Regions from separate parts of the Mesorhizobium sp. P2_E10 genome, predicted to be linked through region 3. Evidence: predicted binding sites of a transcription regulator. Region 3 holds the regulator's gene; each other region holds the start of a gene.
What was found. Region 3 encodes PhoB, which activates phosphate uptake and scavenging genes when phosphate is short. Its sites were predicted from a motif close to TGTCATNNANCTGTCAT; they were not measured.
Positions count from the first base shown of each region.

Region 1 (4,199 bases), on a different contig from region 3:
CGATTGCGCCGGGCCGCCGAGCCCGAACAACTGGCCGCTGATATAGGCGCCTTCGATCAAAAGCAGCAGTCCGTCGCCGAGCGTGTCGGCATCGTCGGCGCCCATCGCTGTCGCCATGGCGCGCAGGCGGCGGCGCAATTCCTGCTTGTTGGCCTCGCTCACCACGCGTGCCGGGTGACCGTGCTCGGGATACTCCACCGCCGCGTTGGTCATGCCGCAGCCACGATAGTCGGGTCTTTGCGTGCGCTTGCCGACACGGGTCAGGAAAGCCTTGATCTGCGCGCGCGGGTCGCCGGGATGGGCGTCCACCGCCTCGTCGAAGCGGCCCCAGAATTCGAGGTCGTATTGCCTGAGATAAGAAGCGGCCAGCTCATCCTTGGACGGAAAGCTGCGGTAAAGGCTGGGCTTGGTGACGCCGGCGCGCTTGACGATCTCGTCGACGCCGATCGCCCTGATGCCGCGCCGGTAAAACAGGTCGTACGCCACGTCGAGGATCTTCTTGGCAGCCTTCGGCGGAGACGATGCATGATCGTCGCTGATGGTCAGTTCAATATTTTTGTCCGTTGGCATGGCATGACTCGATTGACGTGTTACCGATCGGTACGTATACCTTTGCCTTAACTGTAACGTACCGGTCAGTAACATGATAGCTCAATCCCGTCCCTTTGGCCAGCGCTACGCTTTCGTCGTGGTCGGCGTCATCTTTCTCTGTTTGCTGATCGCGGCCGGTTTGCGTTCCGCGCCTGCCGTCATGATGCTGCCACTGGAAGAAAGTTTTGGCTGGCGGCGCGATGTGGTTTCGCTGGCCGCTGCCGTCGGCATTTTCCTCTATGGCATGACCGGACCGTTCGCTGCGGCACTGATGGAGCGGATAGGCTTGCGCCGCACGCTGCTTGCCTCGCTGATGGTGATGTCGGCCTCGACGGCGCTCAGCCTGCTGATGACCAAGCCATGGCATCTGCTCATCACCTGGGGCGTATTTTCCGGGATCGGTTCGGGCGCGGTCGCCACCGTGCTTGGCGCCACCATCGTCAACCGCTGGTTCAAGACCAATCGCGGCCTGGTGATGGGCCTGATGTCGGCCTCCAGCGCCACCGGCCTGTTGGTGTTCCTGCCGCTGCTGGCCGCGCTCGCCCAGTCGGGCGGCTGGAAGCCGGTCGCCATCGCGATCTCCGTCGCCACTGCCTGCCTGCTGCCGCTGGTCTGGCTGCTGGTGCCGGAGCGGCCGGCCTCGATCGGCATGGTGCGCTACGGCGCCGAACTCGACGACGTGCCGCCGGTGCCACCGGCATCGCAAGGCAATTTCCTGGCGCACACGCTCAACACATTGCGCCGCGCCGCTGGCACCCGCGTCTTCTGGTACCTGTTTGCCACCTTCTTCATCTGCGGCTTCACCACCAACGGATTGGTCGGCACGCATCTGATCGCGTTCTGCGGCGACATGGGCATCGGTGAGGTGCAGGCCGCCGGCCTGTTGTCGATGATGGGCATTTTCGACCTGATCGGCACGACGCTGTCGGGTTGGCTCACCGACCGTTTCGACCCGCGCAAGCTGCTCGGCGTCTACTATGGCATTCGCGGCCTGGCGCTGATCTATCTGCCCTATTCCGGCTTCTCGGCGACCAGCCTGATCATCTTCGCCGTGCTCTACGGTCTCGACTGGATCGCCACCGTGCCGCCGACGCTGCGGCTCGCCAACGAGGCATTCGGCGACCGCAGCGGGCCGATCGTGTTCGGCTGGATCGTCGCCGGCCATCAGATCGGCGCGGCCTCCGCGGCTTTCTTCGGCGGCACCATGCGCGAATTGCAGGGCAATTACGAACTGGCCTTCCTGATCGCCGGCATGACGGCCATTGCCGCCGCCTGTCTCTCGCTGCTGATCAATACGAGCCGTCCGGCCTTTGATCCGGAGCCGCAGCCGGCTTAAGGCGCGACAGTCGAGCGCTGATCTCCCCCTTGAGGGGGAGATGGCCGCGAAGCGGTCAGAGGGGGTCGGTTCGACCGGGCTTGGCGTTTCTTTGTGACGAAAGAGGAGGTAGGCGCTCCATGCGAGACGACCCCCTCTGTCGCCTTCGGCGACATCTCCCCCTCGAGGGGGGAGATCACCCGCCTGTTCACTGTTATCAAACCTTCATGGTTTGGAGATGTGGCTGAAACATTGAAGCTGGACCTTGGTGGCACCGTTCGAAGCCATCCAGGAGACAGCCATGAACAAGATTTCCCGCCGCGCTTTCGTCACTTCCGCCAGCGCCGTAGGGCTGGTCGGCGTCTCGGGGCTGGCAATGCCCTATTATTCGCGCGCCAACCAGCGGCCGGCCTTTACCCATGGCATCCAGTCCGGCGACGTCGACGCCACCAGCGGCATGGTGTGGACGCGCACGGACCGGCCGTCGCGCGTCATGTTCGAAGTGTCGTCGACGGAAAATTTCGCCAATGCCACCCGGCTGGCGCCGCTCGATACCTCGCCGGCAAGCGACTATACGGTGAAGCGGCTGCTCACCGACCTCGCTTCCGACCAAGACATTTTTTACCGCATGGTTGCGGCCGATCTCGCCGATATCAACGCGGTGTCCGAACCGATCGTTGGTCGCTTCCGCACGGCGCCGGCCTCCAAGCGCGACATCAAGTTCGCCTGGTCGGGCGATACCGCCGGCCAGGGCTGGGGCATCGACGAGACCGGCATGAAGACCTATGCCACGATCGGCAAGCACACGCCCGATTTCTTCCTGCATTCGGGCGACACCATCTATGCCGACGGCGCCATGAAGGACGAGGTCGACCTGCCCGGCGGCGGCAAGTGGAAGAATGTCGTGCTCATCGACGGCAAGCGCAAGGTTGCGCAGACGCTGGACGAATACCGCGACCAGTGGAAGTACAACATGATGGACAAGAACGTGCTCGGCCTCAGCGCCATCTGCCCGACCTTCTATCAGTGGGACGACCATGAGGTGCTGAACAACTGGTCGGATTCGAAGGACCTGACCGCCGACGACCGCTACTCGGAAAAGTCCATCCATGTGCTGGCGGCGCGTGCGGCGCGCGCTTTCCACGAGATGACGACGATCCGCTACGAGCCGTCCGAGCCCGGCCGCGTCTATCGCAAGATCGCCTACGGGCCGCTGCTCGACGTGTTCTTCCTCGACATGCGGTCCTATCGCGGCCCCAACGGTCCGGATATGCAGGATACGATGACGCCGGAATCGCGCATGCTGGGCGAACAGCAGACGAAATGGCTGAAGCGCGAACTGGCAAACTCCAAGGCGACCTGGAAGATCATCGCCGCCGACATGCCGCTTGGCCTCGTCGTCTGGAACGATGGCGCCAAGAAGGTTGGCGCCGAGGCGGTCAGCAATGGCGACAACGGCCTGCCAAAGGGCCGCGAGCTCGAGATCGCCGACCTGCTGCGCTACATCAAGAATGCCGGCATCAGCAACATTGTCTGGCTGACCGCCGACGTGCACTACACGGCGGCGCACTACTACAACCCCGACAAGGCGCAGTTCCAGGATTTCAACCCGTTCTGGGAATTCGTCTCGGGTCCGATCCATGCCGGCACGTTCGGCCCGAACGATTTCGACATGACCTTCGGTCCGGAGCTGAAATTCATCAAGGCGCCGACCGCCGAGCAGGCCCAGAACCTGCCGCCGTCAGCCGGCCTGCAGTTCTTCGGCCTGGTCGACATCAACGGCGCCAGCGAGCAATTGACGGTGCGGCTGATGGATCGCGACGACAATGAGCTCTACAAGGTGACGCTCGATCCGGTTCGGTCGGCGTGAGCGGCCAAGCTGCTAGTTTGGATAGCAAACCGTCGGAATGTTGGGCCAGACCGCGCTGTCGCAGTTGGCGGCTTCCTGCCGCTGCTTGAAGGCAGCGGTGACCGGCCCGGTCACCATCGGGTCGACGCCATCGGGGGCGTCGGCAAAAAGCTGCTCTGCCGTCGGCGTGTCGGACGCCAGCGGCGGCTGCGTCTGTTTCAGCGTCGCGGCCGACTGTGCGGCGCCCGCGGCAAGCACGACCGCGAGGGCGGCCCATGCCAGGATCTGCCTGAATTTGATGACGTGATCGGTCATAGAGGTCGAACTACCCGGGCCCCGAAAGGTTCCCGCCTTGGTTAATGAAATCATTTCACACGCGGATGTTTAAGATTTGATGAGTATTTGGTGACGAGCGCCTCTTTCGCAATTGCGAAAAACCCTGTA
Region 1 covers NZ_JBFUEK010000013.1:111,582-115,780, forward strand. Annotated here, with positions in the region: gene AC1D0N_RS25970 (TetR/AcrR family transcriptional regulator) at 1-570, opposite strand, end outside; gene AC1D0N_RS25975 (MFS transporter) at 644-1,927, shown strand; gene AC1D0N_RS25980 (alkaline phosphatase D family protein) at 2,208-3,776, shown strand; gene AC1D0N_RS25985 (hypothetical protein) at 3,789-4,070, opposite strand.
Region 1: the regulator PhoB is predicted to act here: its motif matches at 2,119-2,135, upstream of AC1D0N_RS25980 (alkaline phosphatase D family protein).

Region 2 (4,199 bases), on a different contig from region 3:
GACAGCGATCGTGCATATATCGCTGTCGGGGCAGTTCGAGAAGACGCTGTCGGATTTCGAGGCGGCAATCAAGCGTTGTCCCAACGTGCTGTCCTGCCATCTGATGTCGGGCGAATACGACTATATCCTGCGCATCGCGGCCAAGGATCTCGTCGACTATGAGCGCATCCACAAGGAGTGGCTGTCGGCCATGCCTCATGTGACGAAGATCAATTCGTCATTCGCCTTGCGTGAGATCGTCGATCGCACGGCGATGGGCATGAAGCCGGAAATGGCTTAGCGCCAAAGGCACACCCGGACGTCCTTCCCTAGATAACATGCGCCTTCGCGGCGAAGTGCCTCCCAACGTTCGTCACCGTGAGTTTCGGAAATGTCCGAGTTCGCATAGCCGCTCCAAACATCACCTTCCTTGTAGACAACCGCCCAGTAATCTTCGGACCTTTCACCAGCCCCACTATGCGTATCGGGATAGTCGATACCTGCAAAAACTTGCCGAGGCCCCTGGATATTAAAATCTCCGCCCGTCTCGATTTGATAGGAGCATTTTCCGGATATGCGGGTCTGACCGTCAACAACAAGCAGGCAGCGGCCCCATTTATAGCCGCTCGGCAAACGATGCCGTGGTTGCGCATGCGAAGGCGAAAAGCAAAACGCTATCGCAAGGGCAGCCGCTATAGTTCGTCCGATCATATTAACATCCGTTGTGAAGCAGCCGATCTAATGAGCGACCGGACACTGTTGGATCCGCCCACAGCGCATGTCGAAACGGTCCGCCGCAGCATGGTCCGCTCAAAGATTATTTATCGACCAAGTCGGATTTTTGTCACGTGACATTTGCGCTTAGGCCTCGGTGACGATCCGATCCATCGGGATGTCGTGCGGCTGCGGATAGATGGTCGCGATGCGCTGCAGTTCGTAGCCAACGCCGATGACCAGCGGCTTGAACGGCATCGCGGCCAGCGTGCGATCGAAGAAGCCGCCGCCATAGCCCAGTCGGTAGTGACCGGGATCGATGCCGACGATCGGCGAAATGACGATATCGGGCAACACCGGGTCGCCTTGCGCCGGGATCGGGATGTTCCAGACGCCCTTTTCCAGCCGGTCGCCGGGCACGTAGGCGCGAAAGACTAGCGGTTGGCCTTTCTCGATGACCACAGGCAGCGCGGTGCGGCCGCCACGTTCGTTGATGGAAGCCATCCAGGGCCGCAGGTCCGGCTCGCCGCGAAATGGCCAATAGAGGCTGACCATGCGGCCGGCGATGTCGCCGATGACGGCGTCAAGACCTTCGGCGATGCGCTGCGACATCGCTGCCCGCGCGTCGGCGGAAACGGCGAGACGGGCCGCGATCAGCCGCTCGCGCTCGGCCTTGCGCCAGCGTTTCACGTCGGTCCAGTCGCTCAAGGGCATCCGAAACTCCGGATCGAGTTCATGCATGAAGCAGGGTGGCGAAGCATACTGCGCCGGACCTTCGTCGTCATGATCGTTGGCCATGCTTCATCCTCGGCATGCTGTTTCGGCAACGCTATACCCCGGCCTTGGTGTGCGGCATGTGCGTTCACGACATCGAACGGCGACTCCGGGCAGTCGTTCCAGGTCCGGATATTGTTGCGGTGCACAAAAATACCTAGATCACGCTTGATGATCTTGCTCTCCTGAGGTGAATGAGATGAACGAAGCCAGCCATCATGTCGTCGTTGTCGGCGCAGGTTTCGGCGGTCTCGAATTCACCCGTGCGCTTGCTGGCGCGCCGGTGCGCATCACCATGATCGACAAGCGCAACCATCACCTGTTCCAGCCGCTGCTCTACCAGGTGGCGACGACGGCGCTGGCGACCTCGGAGGTCGCCTGGCCGATCCGGCACCTGTTGCGCAAGCGCAAGGACGTGACAACGCTGCTCGCCAATGTCAGTGGCGTCGACCGCGCCGGCAAGCGCGTGCTGCTCGATGACGGCAGTGCCGTCGCCTACGACACGCTGGTGCTGGCCACCGGAGCCCGCCACGCCTATTTCGGCCATGACGAATGGGAGCCTTTCGCGCCGGGGCTAAAGACGCTGGAGGACGCCACCACCATTCGGCGACGCATTCTGCTGGCGTTCGAGCAGGCCGAGCGCGAAACCGACCCTGCCAAACGCCAAGCGCTTCTGACCATTGCGATTGTCGGTGGCGGGCCGACCGGTGTGGAGCTTGCCGGCACCATCATCGAACTGGCGCATGACACGCTACGCGGCGAGTTCCGCAACATCGATACGCGGCAAACGCGCGTGGTGCTGATCGAGGCCGGTGACCGCATTCTTGCCAATTTCGCGCCAAAACTCTCCGATTACGCTGGAAAGGCGCTCGAGCGGCTGGGCGTGACGATCGAGCTCGGCCGGGCCGTGACGCGCTGCGACGCCGAAGGCGTGGTCTTTGGTGACAGGCAACTGGCGGCCCGAACGATCCTCTGGGCAGCCGGCGTTGCCGCTTCGCCCGCCGCCGAATGGCTTGGAGCGAAGGCAGACCGCGCGGGCAGGGTGCTCGTCGAGCCTGACCTCAGCGTGCCTGGCAGCCCGGAGATTTTTGTCATCGGCGACGCCGCCCTCGTACTGCGGTCCGATGGACGGCCGGTACCCGGTGTGGCGCCTTCCGCCAAGCAGGAGGGCCGGCATGTTGCGGCTACCATCAAGGCCAGGCTTGACGGTGACAGGACCGCGCGTCCTTTCCACTACAGCCATGCCGGCGATCTGGCGACGATCGGCAAACGCGCCGCCGCGATCGATTTCGGCTGGATCAAGCTCACCGGCTGGCTCGCCTGGTGGCTGTGGGGAATTGCGCACATCTATTTTCTGATCGGTTTCCGCAACCGGCTCGCGGTCTCGTTAAGCTGGCTATGGATCTATCTGACGGGCCAGCGCAGCGCGCGGCTGATCACGCAGGGCAATGACGACAGGGGCTGACGTTTCGCTCCGGGAGGGTGTTTCATCCGCCCGTCACCTTTTCCTGATCAATTGACTTCGCGGTGGACATGGCCGGATTTCGGCGCGAAGCTTCTGCTTCGGGGTCTGGGCTTGTCACTTGTCGAAGTAGGAAGAAACAATGCCCCAACTGCTCCACCCCGTGTCCCGCCGCGGCTTTCTCGCCGGCGCCACTGCTGCAGGCGCGCTGATCATGCTCCACCCGTTCTCCGCTCGCGCGCAAGCCAACCAGGCGCATCTCAGGATCATGGAAACGACCGACATCCATGTGAATGTGCTGCCTTACGATTACTACGCCGACAAACCAAACGACACGATGGGGCTGTCGCGGACGGCGTCGCTGATTGCGGCGGTGCGCAAGGAAGCCACCAACGCGATGCTGATCGACAATGGCGACCTTCTGCAAGGCAATCCGATGGGCGACTACATCGCCTATGAAAAGGGGATGAAGGACGGCGACCTGCATCCGATCATGAAGGGCATGAACCTGCTCGGCTATGAATGCTCGACGCTCGGCAACCACGAGTTCAACTACGGCCTGTCGTTTCTGGATAAGGTGTTGGCCGGCGCCAATTTCCCGTTCGTCTGTGCAAACCTGATCCGCGGCACCGAGCTTGCGGCGAACCCGCGCGACGACAGGCTCTACCTCAAGCCCTATGTCATCCTCGACAAGAAGATCAAGGACGGGTCGGGCGCCGAGCAGCCGATCAAAATAGGCATCATCGGCTTCGTGCCGCCGCAGGTCATGGTGTGGGACCTGAAGAACCTGGAGGGCAACGTCAAGACGCGCGACATCGTCGAAGCGGCCAAGGCCTGGGTGCCTGAGATGAAGGAGGCGGGCGCCGACATCGTCATTGCGCTCTCGCATTCCGGCATCGACATCAAGCAGGGCGACATGATGGAGAACGCCTCGTTCTTCGTCGCCGGCGTCGAGGGCATCGACGCGGTCTTCACCGGCCACCAGCATCTGGTCTTCCCCGGCAAGAAGGACTTTCAGTCGCTCGAGGCCGTCGATACGCAAAAGGGCACGCTGCAAGGCAAGCCTGCCGCCATGGGCGGCTTCTGGGGCTCGCATATGGGCCTGATTGACCTGATGCTGGAGCGCGACGGCTCGAAATGGAAGGTCGTTTCGGCGACCTCCGAGGCGCGGCCGATCTACGAGCGGATCGACAAGGCGAACAAGCCGACGGTCGAAGACGACAAGCGCATTGTCGATGTTTTGAAAAAAGACCACGAGGCGACGCTTGCC
Region 2 covers NZ_JBFUEK010000007.1:54,279-58,477, forward strand. Annotated here, with positions in the region: gene AC1D0N_RS19545 (Lrp/AsnC family transcriptional regulator) at 1-280, shown strand, start outside; gene AC1D0N_RS19550 (5-formyltetrahydrofolate cyclo-ligase) at 841-1,491, opposite strand; gene AC1D0N_RS19555 (NAD(P)/FAD-dependent oxidoreductase) at 1,667-2,932, shown strand; gene AC1D0N_RS19560 (bifunctional 2',3'-cyclic-nucleotide 2'-phosphodiesterase/3'-nucleotidase) at 3,072-4,199, shown strand, end outside.
Region 2: the regulator PhoB is predicted to act here: its motif matches at 2,953-2,969, upstream of AC1D0N_RS19560 (bifunctional 2',3'-cyclic-nucleotide 2'-phosphodiesterase/3'-nucleotidase).

Region 3 (4,199 bases):
CGCGGCGACAAGGTCGGCGTGTTCTACGGCGAGAAGCAGGCGTTGTTCGACGTCAATCTCGACGTGCGCCTCAACCAGGTGACGGCGCTGATCGGCCCGTCGGGCTGCGGCAAGTCGACCTTCCTGCGCTGCCTCAACCGCATGAACGACACCATCGATTCGGCGCGGGTGACCGGCAAGATCACGCTGGACGAAGAGGATATCTACGACAAGAGCATCGACGTCGTCGAGCTCAGGGCGCGCGTCGGCATGGTGTTCCAGAAGCCCAATCCGTTCCCGAAGTCGATCTACGAGAACGTCGCCTACGGCCCGCGCATCCACGGACTGGCCAAGCGCAAGGCCGACATGGATCAGATCGTCGAGTCGAGCCTGAAGAAGGCGGCGATCTGGAACGAGGTCAAGGATCGCTTGCAGGAGCCCGGCACCGGCCTTTCCGGCGGCCAGCAGCAGCGTCTGTGCATCGCGCGCGCCATTGCCGTGTCGCCCGAGGTGATCCTGATGGACGAGCCCTGCTCGGCGCTCGATCCGATCGCCACCGCCCGTGTCGAGGAACTGATCGACGAACTGCGCCAGAACTACACGATCGTCATCGTCACCCACTCGATGCAGCAGGCGGCGCGCGTGTCGCAGCGCACGGCGATGTTCCATCTCGGCTATCTCGTCGAGGAGGGCGCCACCGACAAGATGTTCACCAATCCCGACGACAAGCGCACCCAGGACTACATCACAGGCCGGTTCGGCTGAGCGGTTCCGGCAGCGAAGTTTCAGGCACGAGGACGAGGATCATGGGTGAACATACCGTCGCATCTTTCGATGAAGAGTTGGGGCAGATCAGCAAGCTGATCCGCGACATGGGCGATCTCGCCGGCTCGATGGTCAGCGGCTCGACCAAGGCGCTGCTCAATTCGGACAACGCCCTGGCGCAGCGCGTCGTCTCCGACGACGCCATCATGGATGCGCGCCAGCGCGAGCTGGACGACCGCGCCATCACGCTGATCGCCAAGCGCCAGCCGATGGCCAACGATTTGCGCGCAGTGGTCGGCTCGATCCGCATGGCCGGCGACCTCGAGCGCATCGGCGACCTGGCCAAGAACATCGCCAAGCGCGTCGGCACCGTCGGCCTCAGCGTCACGCCGCGCGACCTGTCGCATTCCATCGATGCGATGGCCCAACTGGTGCTCATCCAGGTGCAAGGGGTGGTCGAGGAATACGCCGCCGCCGATGCGGCAGCGCTCGCCAAGCTCAGAAACGACGACGAGCGCATCGACGTCAAATACACCTCGGTGTTCCGCGAGCTTTTGACCTACATGATGGAAGACCCGCGCAACATCACCGCCTGCACGCATCTGTTGTTCTGCGCCAAGAACCTCGAACGCATCGGCGACCATGTGACCAACATCGCCGAAAATGCATATTATGTTTTGACCGGCTCGCAATTGCCCGCCAATCGTCCGAAGCAGGACGAGACGGCGATGTCCGCGCCGGCGGCATGACGACAAAGGTGACCAGTCGATGATCGCGCCACGCATCATGGTGGTGGAGGACGAGGAGCCGCTAGGCGTGCTCCTCCGCTACAATCTCGAATCCGAAGGTTACCAGGTCGAGGTGGTGACGCGCGGCGACGAGGCCGAAATCCGCTTGCAGGAAAACGTGCCCGACCTGCTGGTGCTGGACTGGATGGTGCCGTCGGTTTCCGGCATCGAGCTGTGCCGGCGCCTGAGGATGCGGCCCGAAACCGAGCGGCTGCCGATCATCATGCTGACCGCGCGCGGCGAAGAGAGCGACCGCGTGCGCGGCCTGTCGACCGGCGCCGACGATTATCTGGTCAAGCCGTTCTCGACGCCGGAATTCATGGCCAGGGTCAAGGCGCTGCTGCGCCGCGCCAAGCCGGAAGTCCTGTCCAGTGTGCTCAAGGTCGGCGACATAGTGCTCGACCGCGAATCGCACCGGGTCTATCGCAAGAAGAGCGAGATCCGGCTCGGGCCGACAGAATTCCGGCTGCTCGAGTTCATGATGCGGCATCCCGGCCGGGTGTTCTCGCGCAGCCAGTTGCTCGACAATGTCTGGGGCGAGACGATCTATATCGACGAGCGCACGGTCGACGTCCATGTCGGGCGGCTGCGCAAGGCGGTCAACAATGGCCGCATGCCCGACGTCATCCGCACCATCCGCGGGGCGGGCTACGCGATCCGCGAAGACTAGGTCCCTCGGCGCGGAAGCGTTTATTGGTTGAATGCGTCCACTCCCGGACCTCACGCGTCGATGATTGGCTCAGCCCGCTCATGGCTTCGTCATCCTTGGGCGAAGCAAGGAGCGTAGCGACGCGGCGCAGACCCAAGGATCCATGCCGCGACCTCAAGGCGTTGCTACTGTGCAGAATTCTGCCCCGTTGAATTCTTTGACCGATTTCACGGCATGGATCCCAGGGTCTCCGCGACGGAGCTTCGCTCCTGCTTCGCCCTGGGATGACGACGTTGGGACGGCTTCGGCCAATCTCCAAAGTCGGCGACAATCTGCGGCATCAATGATTGACGTCGTCCTCAGGCCACGTCTTTCCCGATAGCGCCAGCCCGTGCCTGCCCGCCCGGCGCGAAGATCTCCTGGTCGACGAAGCTCAGTGCCCGCATGGCGCAGCCTTCGCGGATCAGCGGCAATTCGTTCGGTTCGGTGTCGAAGGAGATCGATTTCGAGTGCTGGCCGCCGGCGGTCTGGGCGATGGCCTCGCGCAGCGCCGGTTCGATCAGGTCGAAGGCGGCGGCGCTGACGCCGACCATGGCGACCGGCGCGGGATCGATCAGCGCAAAAAGACTGCCGAGGCCGAAGCCGAGCGCTTCGCCGGCCTTGCGGTAGGCCTCGCGCTCCGGCCCGTCTTTCTCGCGTGCCGCGACGGCGAGCGCCCGCATGTCGGCGTCGCTGACATCGGCGACCGGCTCGGCGTCCTCGCCCAATTGCCTGGCGTTGCGCCAGATGGCGTAGTTGCCGGCATAGGCCTCGACGCAGCCGCGCCGCCCGCAACGGCACAGCGCCCCGCCCGGGCGATGGATCATGTGGCCGAACTCGCCGCCCGATGAATGGGTGCCGGTGAACAGCTCGCCCTTCAGCACCAGTCCCATGCCGATGCCGTGCGACAAAAGGATGGCGATGAAATCGTCGTGGTAGCGGACCGGATCGCGCCACTGCAGCGCCACCGCCATCATGTTGCAGTCGTTTTCCATGGTGGCCGGAATGCCGAATTCGCCTTCCAGTATGTCGGCGAAGGCGATGTCGGTCTGCGGCGTGATCGGCGACCACAGCATGGCGCGGGCGTGCGAATCGGTGATGCCTTGGATGCCCATAGCAATGCGGGCAACGCTGTGGGTGTCGAGGTCGGGATCCTCGAGCCGACGCCTGACTATGGCGACACATTCGCCGATCAGTTCGTCGCGCGGCATGGTCAGCGTGTCCAGCCGGCGCTGCTCTTCGGCCACCACCTGGCCGGCGTAGTCGATGACAGCGACGGAAAGGAAATTCAGCGACAGCACCACGGTCATCACAGCGGCGGCTTCCGGATTGAGTCCGAGACCGACTTGCGGCCGACCGCGTTTCAGCGAAACCGGCTCGCTGGCCTTGCTCTCGGCCAGGATGCCTTCCCCGATCAGGTCGGCGGAGATCGCCGATATGGTGGAGTGGCTGAGGCCGGTGGTCGCGGCGATCTCGGTCCGCGACGGCTGGCCGGCGCGGCGCACGGCCGAAAGCACCATCGCCCGGTTGCGGCGGCGCAAATCGTCGTGGCGGATTCCAACCGACATCTTTCTTGCTTTCCTCCCGGTCGTCCCCGCGGCCTCTCATGATATTGAAGGCAGTCGGTGACACCAGCCAAATATTGGCAGAAGCCGGCAGGCCTGTCATTATTTATTGCGAGTCTCGAAAAAAAGTCAGTGACACATCAAAATCCATCAGAATCGATGTTGACAGCGCTCCGGCGTTGGATCAGTATTTTTTCGAGGCTCGAAAAAATAGAGCCTTTGTGCCGGCCTTCGGGCCAGTTTGGTCGCGCCGCACGCGGCGCAGGGAGGATACAATGAAAAGATTCACAGCCGCCATCCTGGCGGGTGTCGCCATGTCGCTGACGCTGGCGTCGGTCGCACAGGCGAAGGACAAGGTCATTGGCGTTTCGTGGTCGAACTTCCAGGAAGAGCGTTGGAAGACCGATGAAGCGG
Region 3 covers NZ_JBFUEK010000006.1:266,880-271,078, forward strand. Annotated here, with positions in the region: gene pstB (phosphate ABC transporter ATP-binding protein PstB) at 1-744, shown strand, start outside; gene phoU (phosphate signaling complex protein PhoU) at 786-1,493, shown strand; gene phoB (phosphate regulon transcriptional regulator PhoB) at 1,513-2,202, shown strand; gene AC1D0N_RS18500 (ROK family protein) at 2,541-3,788, opposite strand; gene xylF (D-xylose ABC transporter substrate-binding protein) at 4,061-4,199, shown strand, end outside.

Region 4 (4,199 bases), on a different contig from region 3:
CAAGGCGCCGCGCGAGCTGCTGTGGATCCTCGGCTGCATCATCTACCTGTTGATGATGGCGACGGGCTTCATGGGCTATGTGCTGCCCTGGGGCCAGATGAGCTTCTGGGGCGCCACCGTCATCACCGGCTTCTTCACCGCCATTCCGCTGGTCGGCACCTGGGTCCAGGAGCTGTTGCTCGGCGGCTTTGCCGTCGACAATCCGACGCTCAACCGCTTCTTTGCGCTGCATTATCTCTTGCCGTTCATGATCGCCGGTGTCGTCGTGCTGCACGTCTGGGCGCTGCATGTGGTCGGGCAGTCGAATCCGACCGGCATCGAGGTCAAGTCGAAGACCGACACCGTCGCCTTCACCCCTTACGCGACCATCAAGGACGCGTTCGGCATGATCGTGTTTCTGTTCGTCTTTGCCTATTTCGTGTTCTATCTGCCGAACTTTCTCGGCCATCCCGACAATTACACGATCGCCAACCCGCTGAAGACGCCGGCCCATATCGTGCCGGAATGGTACTTCCTGCCGTTCTACGCGATCCTGCGTGCCATCACCTTCAACATCGGGCCGATCAATTCCAAGCTCGGCGGCGTGCTGTGCATGTTCGGCGCCATCGTCATGCTGTTCCTGGTGCCTTGGCTCGACACCTCGAAGGTGCGCTCGGCGGTCTACCGCCCGTGGTACAAATTGTTCTTCTGGCTGTTCGCGGCCGACGCCATCCTGCTCGGATGGTTGGGCTCGCAACCTGCCGAGGGCAGCTATGTCTTCATGGCGCAGATGGCGACGCTGTTCTACTTCGCCTTCTTCCTGGTCGCGTTGCCGGTGCTCGGCCTGATCGAGACGCCGCGAAGGCTGCCCAATTCGATCACCGAGGCGGTGCTTGAGAAGAACAAGGGCGGCGGTCATCATCCTGCGGGGGCTACGGCCGCGCCGGAAACCAAGGGCTGAGCGGTAGAGAATCTAAGGGGATTTGGCATGAAGAAGATTCTCACCTCGCTGGCGCTGATTGGCCTTGTCGCCGCCGGCGTTGGAGCAGCAAACACCGGGGCAATCGCCGCCGAAGAGGCACACAACGCTGCCGCGCCGACGCATTTCCCGATCGACGAGCCGAAGGAGATGGACTGGAGCTTCGCCGGTCCGTTCGGCACCTACGACAAGGCGCAGCTGCAGCGCGGCCTGAAGGTCTACAAGGAAGTTTGCTCGGCCTGCCATTCGATGAACCTGGTGGCGTTCCGCACGCTCGAAGGCCTCGGTTACTCGGAAGCCCAGATCAAGTCGCTGTCGGCCGAATACACGATCCATGACGGTCCCAACGACGCCGGCGACATGTTCGATCGACCCGGCAAGCCGTCCGACCATTTTCCGGCGCCGTTCGCCAACGTCGAGGCCGCCGCTGCCGCCAATGGCGGCGCTGCCCCGCCCGACATGTCGCTGCTGGCCAAGGCGCGCGGCGTCGAGCGCGGCTTTCCGCGCTTCGTCTTCGACATCTTCACGCAATATGCCCAGGGCGGTCCCGACTACATCCACTCGCTGCTGACCGGCTATGACGAGCAGCCGCCGGCCGGCATGGTGATCCCGGAAGGTACGCACTACAATCCCTACTTCCTGTCCGGCGTGTCGCTGAAGATGCCGAAGCCGCTCTCGGACGGCCAGGTGACCTATGACGACGGTTCGCCGCAGACCGTCGACCAGTATTCCCGCGACGTGTCGGCTTTCCTGATGTGGGCGGCCGAGCCGCACATGGAAGACCGCAAGAAGACCGGTTTCCGTGTCCTGGTGTTCCTGCTTTTGTTCGGCGCGCTGGTCTACCTGACCAAGCGCAAGGTATGGGAAGGCGTGGCGCACTGAGCGCTGCAAGCTTCGAAAATGCGAGGGCGCCGGAAGGCGCCCTTTTTGCATTCTGGAGCAGGTGAGAACACCGGCCGTGTCACATGGCCGTCACCGCATTCGGCGATGCTGTGCCGCCCTCATCAAAGGATCGCACCATGAAAAAATATGCATCGCTGGCAGCAGGCTTTCTGCTGCTTGTCGTCGGCTCCACGGCCTATGCCGAGGACGCGGCACCCTTCGTCACCAACAAGGACATCGACCTGACGATGATCCTGCCACCGCCGCCGGCAAACGATTCCGCCCAGACGAAAGCCGAGTTGGGCGAGGTGCTGACGCTGCAGGTGACGCGTACCCCTGAAATGGAAGCCCGGGCCATCGCCGATGCCCAGGAGGACGTCTGGCGCTTCGCCGATGTCATGGGACCGAAGTTCAACAAGGAGACGCTGCCGAAGTTCAGCGCCTTCTTCGATCGCGTCGTTGCCACCGAAGGCGCGGTCGTCGACCCGGCCAAGGATGTCTGGAAGCGTCCGCGACCGCATCAGCTCAGCGACTTGGTCAAGCCGGTGGTCAAGCTGTCGAGTTCCGGGTCCTGGCCGTCCGGCCATGCGACCGTCGGCACCATGATGGGCATCATCCTTTCCGACATGGTTCCCGAAAAGCGCGCCGAGATAATGGCGCGGGCGGCCGAATACGCTCACAACCGTGAGGTCGGCGGCATCCACTATCCCTCCGATATCGAGATGGGCAAGATTTCCGGCAGCGTCATTGCCGCGATCCTGCTCAGCCGCCCCGATTTCAAGGCCGAATACGAAGTGGCGCGGTCCGAGCTCCGCTCCGACCTTGGCATGTGACGACCATCCTGCCCAAAAGGCAGCCGGCACACGAAAAGGGCGCCCCAGGCGCCCTTTTTAGTGCGGTCACGGCCACAAAGCGAACCGATCCTTTGCCAGACAATTTTTTGCCAAGCGGCACATGGCGGTAGCCGTCCTTGGCCTCGCCGGGTTACGATCGGCCAAATCCCTTTGACGTCCTTCTGCCGAATCTGGACGACCGATCCCCGGAGAGCCGCCTGATGAAATCGTCCCTTGAAGACACGCTGCTTGCCGCGATCCGCACCATTCCCGATTATCCGAAGCCCGGTATCTTGTTTCGCGACATCACGACGCTGCTCGGCAATGCGCGCGCCTTCCGCCGCGCCATCGACGAACTGGTGCATCCCTATGCCGGCCAGAAGATCGACAAGATCGCCGGCATCGAAGCGCGCGGCTTCATTCTCGGCGGCGCCGTCGCCCACCAGCTTTCGGCCGGTTTCGTGCCGATCCGCAAGAAGGGCAAGCTGCCCTACGAGACGGTGCGCGTCGCCTACAGCCTGGAATATGGGTTGGACGAGATGGAGATGCACAAGGACGGCGTTGCACCGGGCGAGAAGGTGATCCTCGTCGACGACCTGATCGCCACCGGCGGCACGGCGGAGGCGGCGGTGAAGCTGCTGCGGCAGATCGGCGCCGACATTCTCGCCGCCTGCTTCGTCATCGACCTGCCGGACCTGGGCGGGCGTGCCAAGCTGGAAGCGCTCGGCGTGCCGGTCAGGACGCTGATCGGGTTTGAGGGGGTTTGAGACCGGTTTGCCGAAGGCAAATTGAAAGGTCCAGTGGACCTTTCAAAGGGCTCGAACGCCCGGAGCGATAGCGAAGGGCAGGGTAGGGCAACGCGGGACACCAACGCTGGTGCCGCCCCTCATCCGCCCTTCGGGCACCTTCTCCCCGTGAACGGGGAGAAGGAAGAAACTCACCCCGCCTTCACCAGCACCGCGCTCTCAAACTCCAGCACCTTGTCGCCGGTCGAATCGAAGGCTTCCGCGCGTAGCGCCAGCATTCGCCAGCCGGGGCGCGAGGCAATGGGGCGATGGGAAAGTGCGGTGCGGCTGAAGGTGACGGTTTCACCGGCATAGACAGGCTTCAGCCATTTCAGGTTCTTGAAGCCGGGCGAGGGGCCGAATTCGGGCAACGGGCCGGGGCCGGTCCAGTTGATGCCTTCGGCGTCCATGCGGGTTTCGAGATTGTATTTCATCCAGGTGGCGGCGGTATGCCAGCCTGACGCGCAGAGGCCGCCCAAGACGCTGTTCTTTGCCGCCTCTTCGTCGACATGAAAAACCTGCGGATCGTATTTGCGGGCGAATGTCTTGATCGCCTCGGGTTCGAATCTATGCGAACCGAGCGTGACGGCGACACCGATGCAAAAGTACTCGTCCAGCGTCATGCGCTGGCCTCACGGGTCAGGAACATGCAGGTGTTTTCGAATTCGAAGACGCTTTCGCCGCGCTGGTTGAACAGTTCGCTGCGCATGGTGATCAGGCCGATCTGCGGCTTCGACCTGG
Region 4 covers NZ_JBFUEK010000005.1:258,493-262,691, reverse strand. Annotated here, with positions in the region: gene AC1D0N_RS16080 (cytochrome b) at 1-940, shown strand, start outside; gene AC1D0N_RS16075 (cytochrome c1) at 968-1,840, shown strand; gene AC1D0N_RS16070 (acid phosphatase) at 1,978-2,673, shown strand; gene AC1D0N_RS16065 (adenine phosphoribosyltransferase) at 2,895-3,440, shown strand; gene AC1D0N_RS16060 (MaoC family dehydratase) at 3,611-4,081, opposite strand; gene AC1D0N_RS16055 (MaoC family dehydratase) at 4,078-4,199, opposite strand, start outside.
Region 4: the regulator PhoB is predicted to act here: its motif matches at 1,918-1,934, upstream of AC1D0N_RS16070 (acid phosphatase).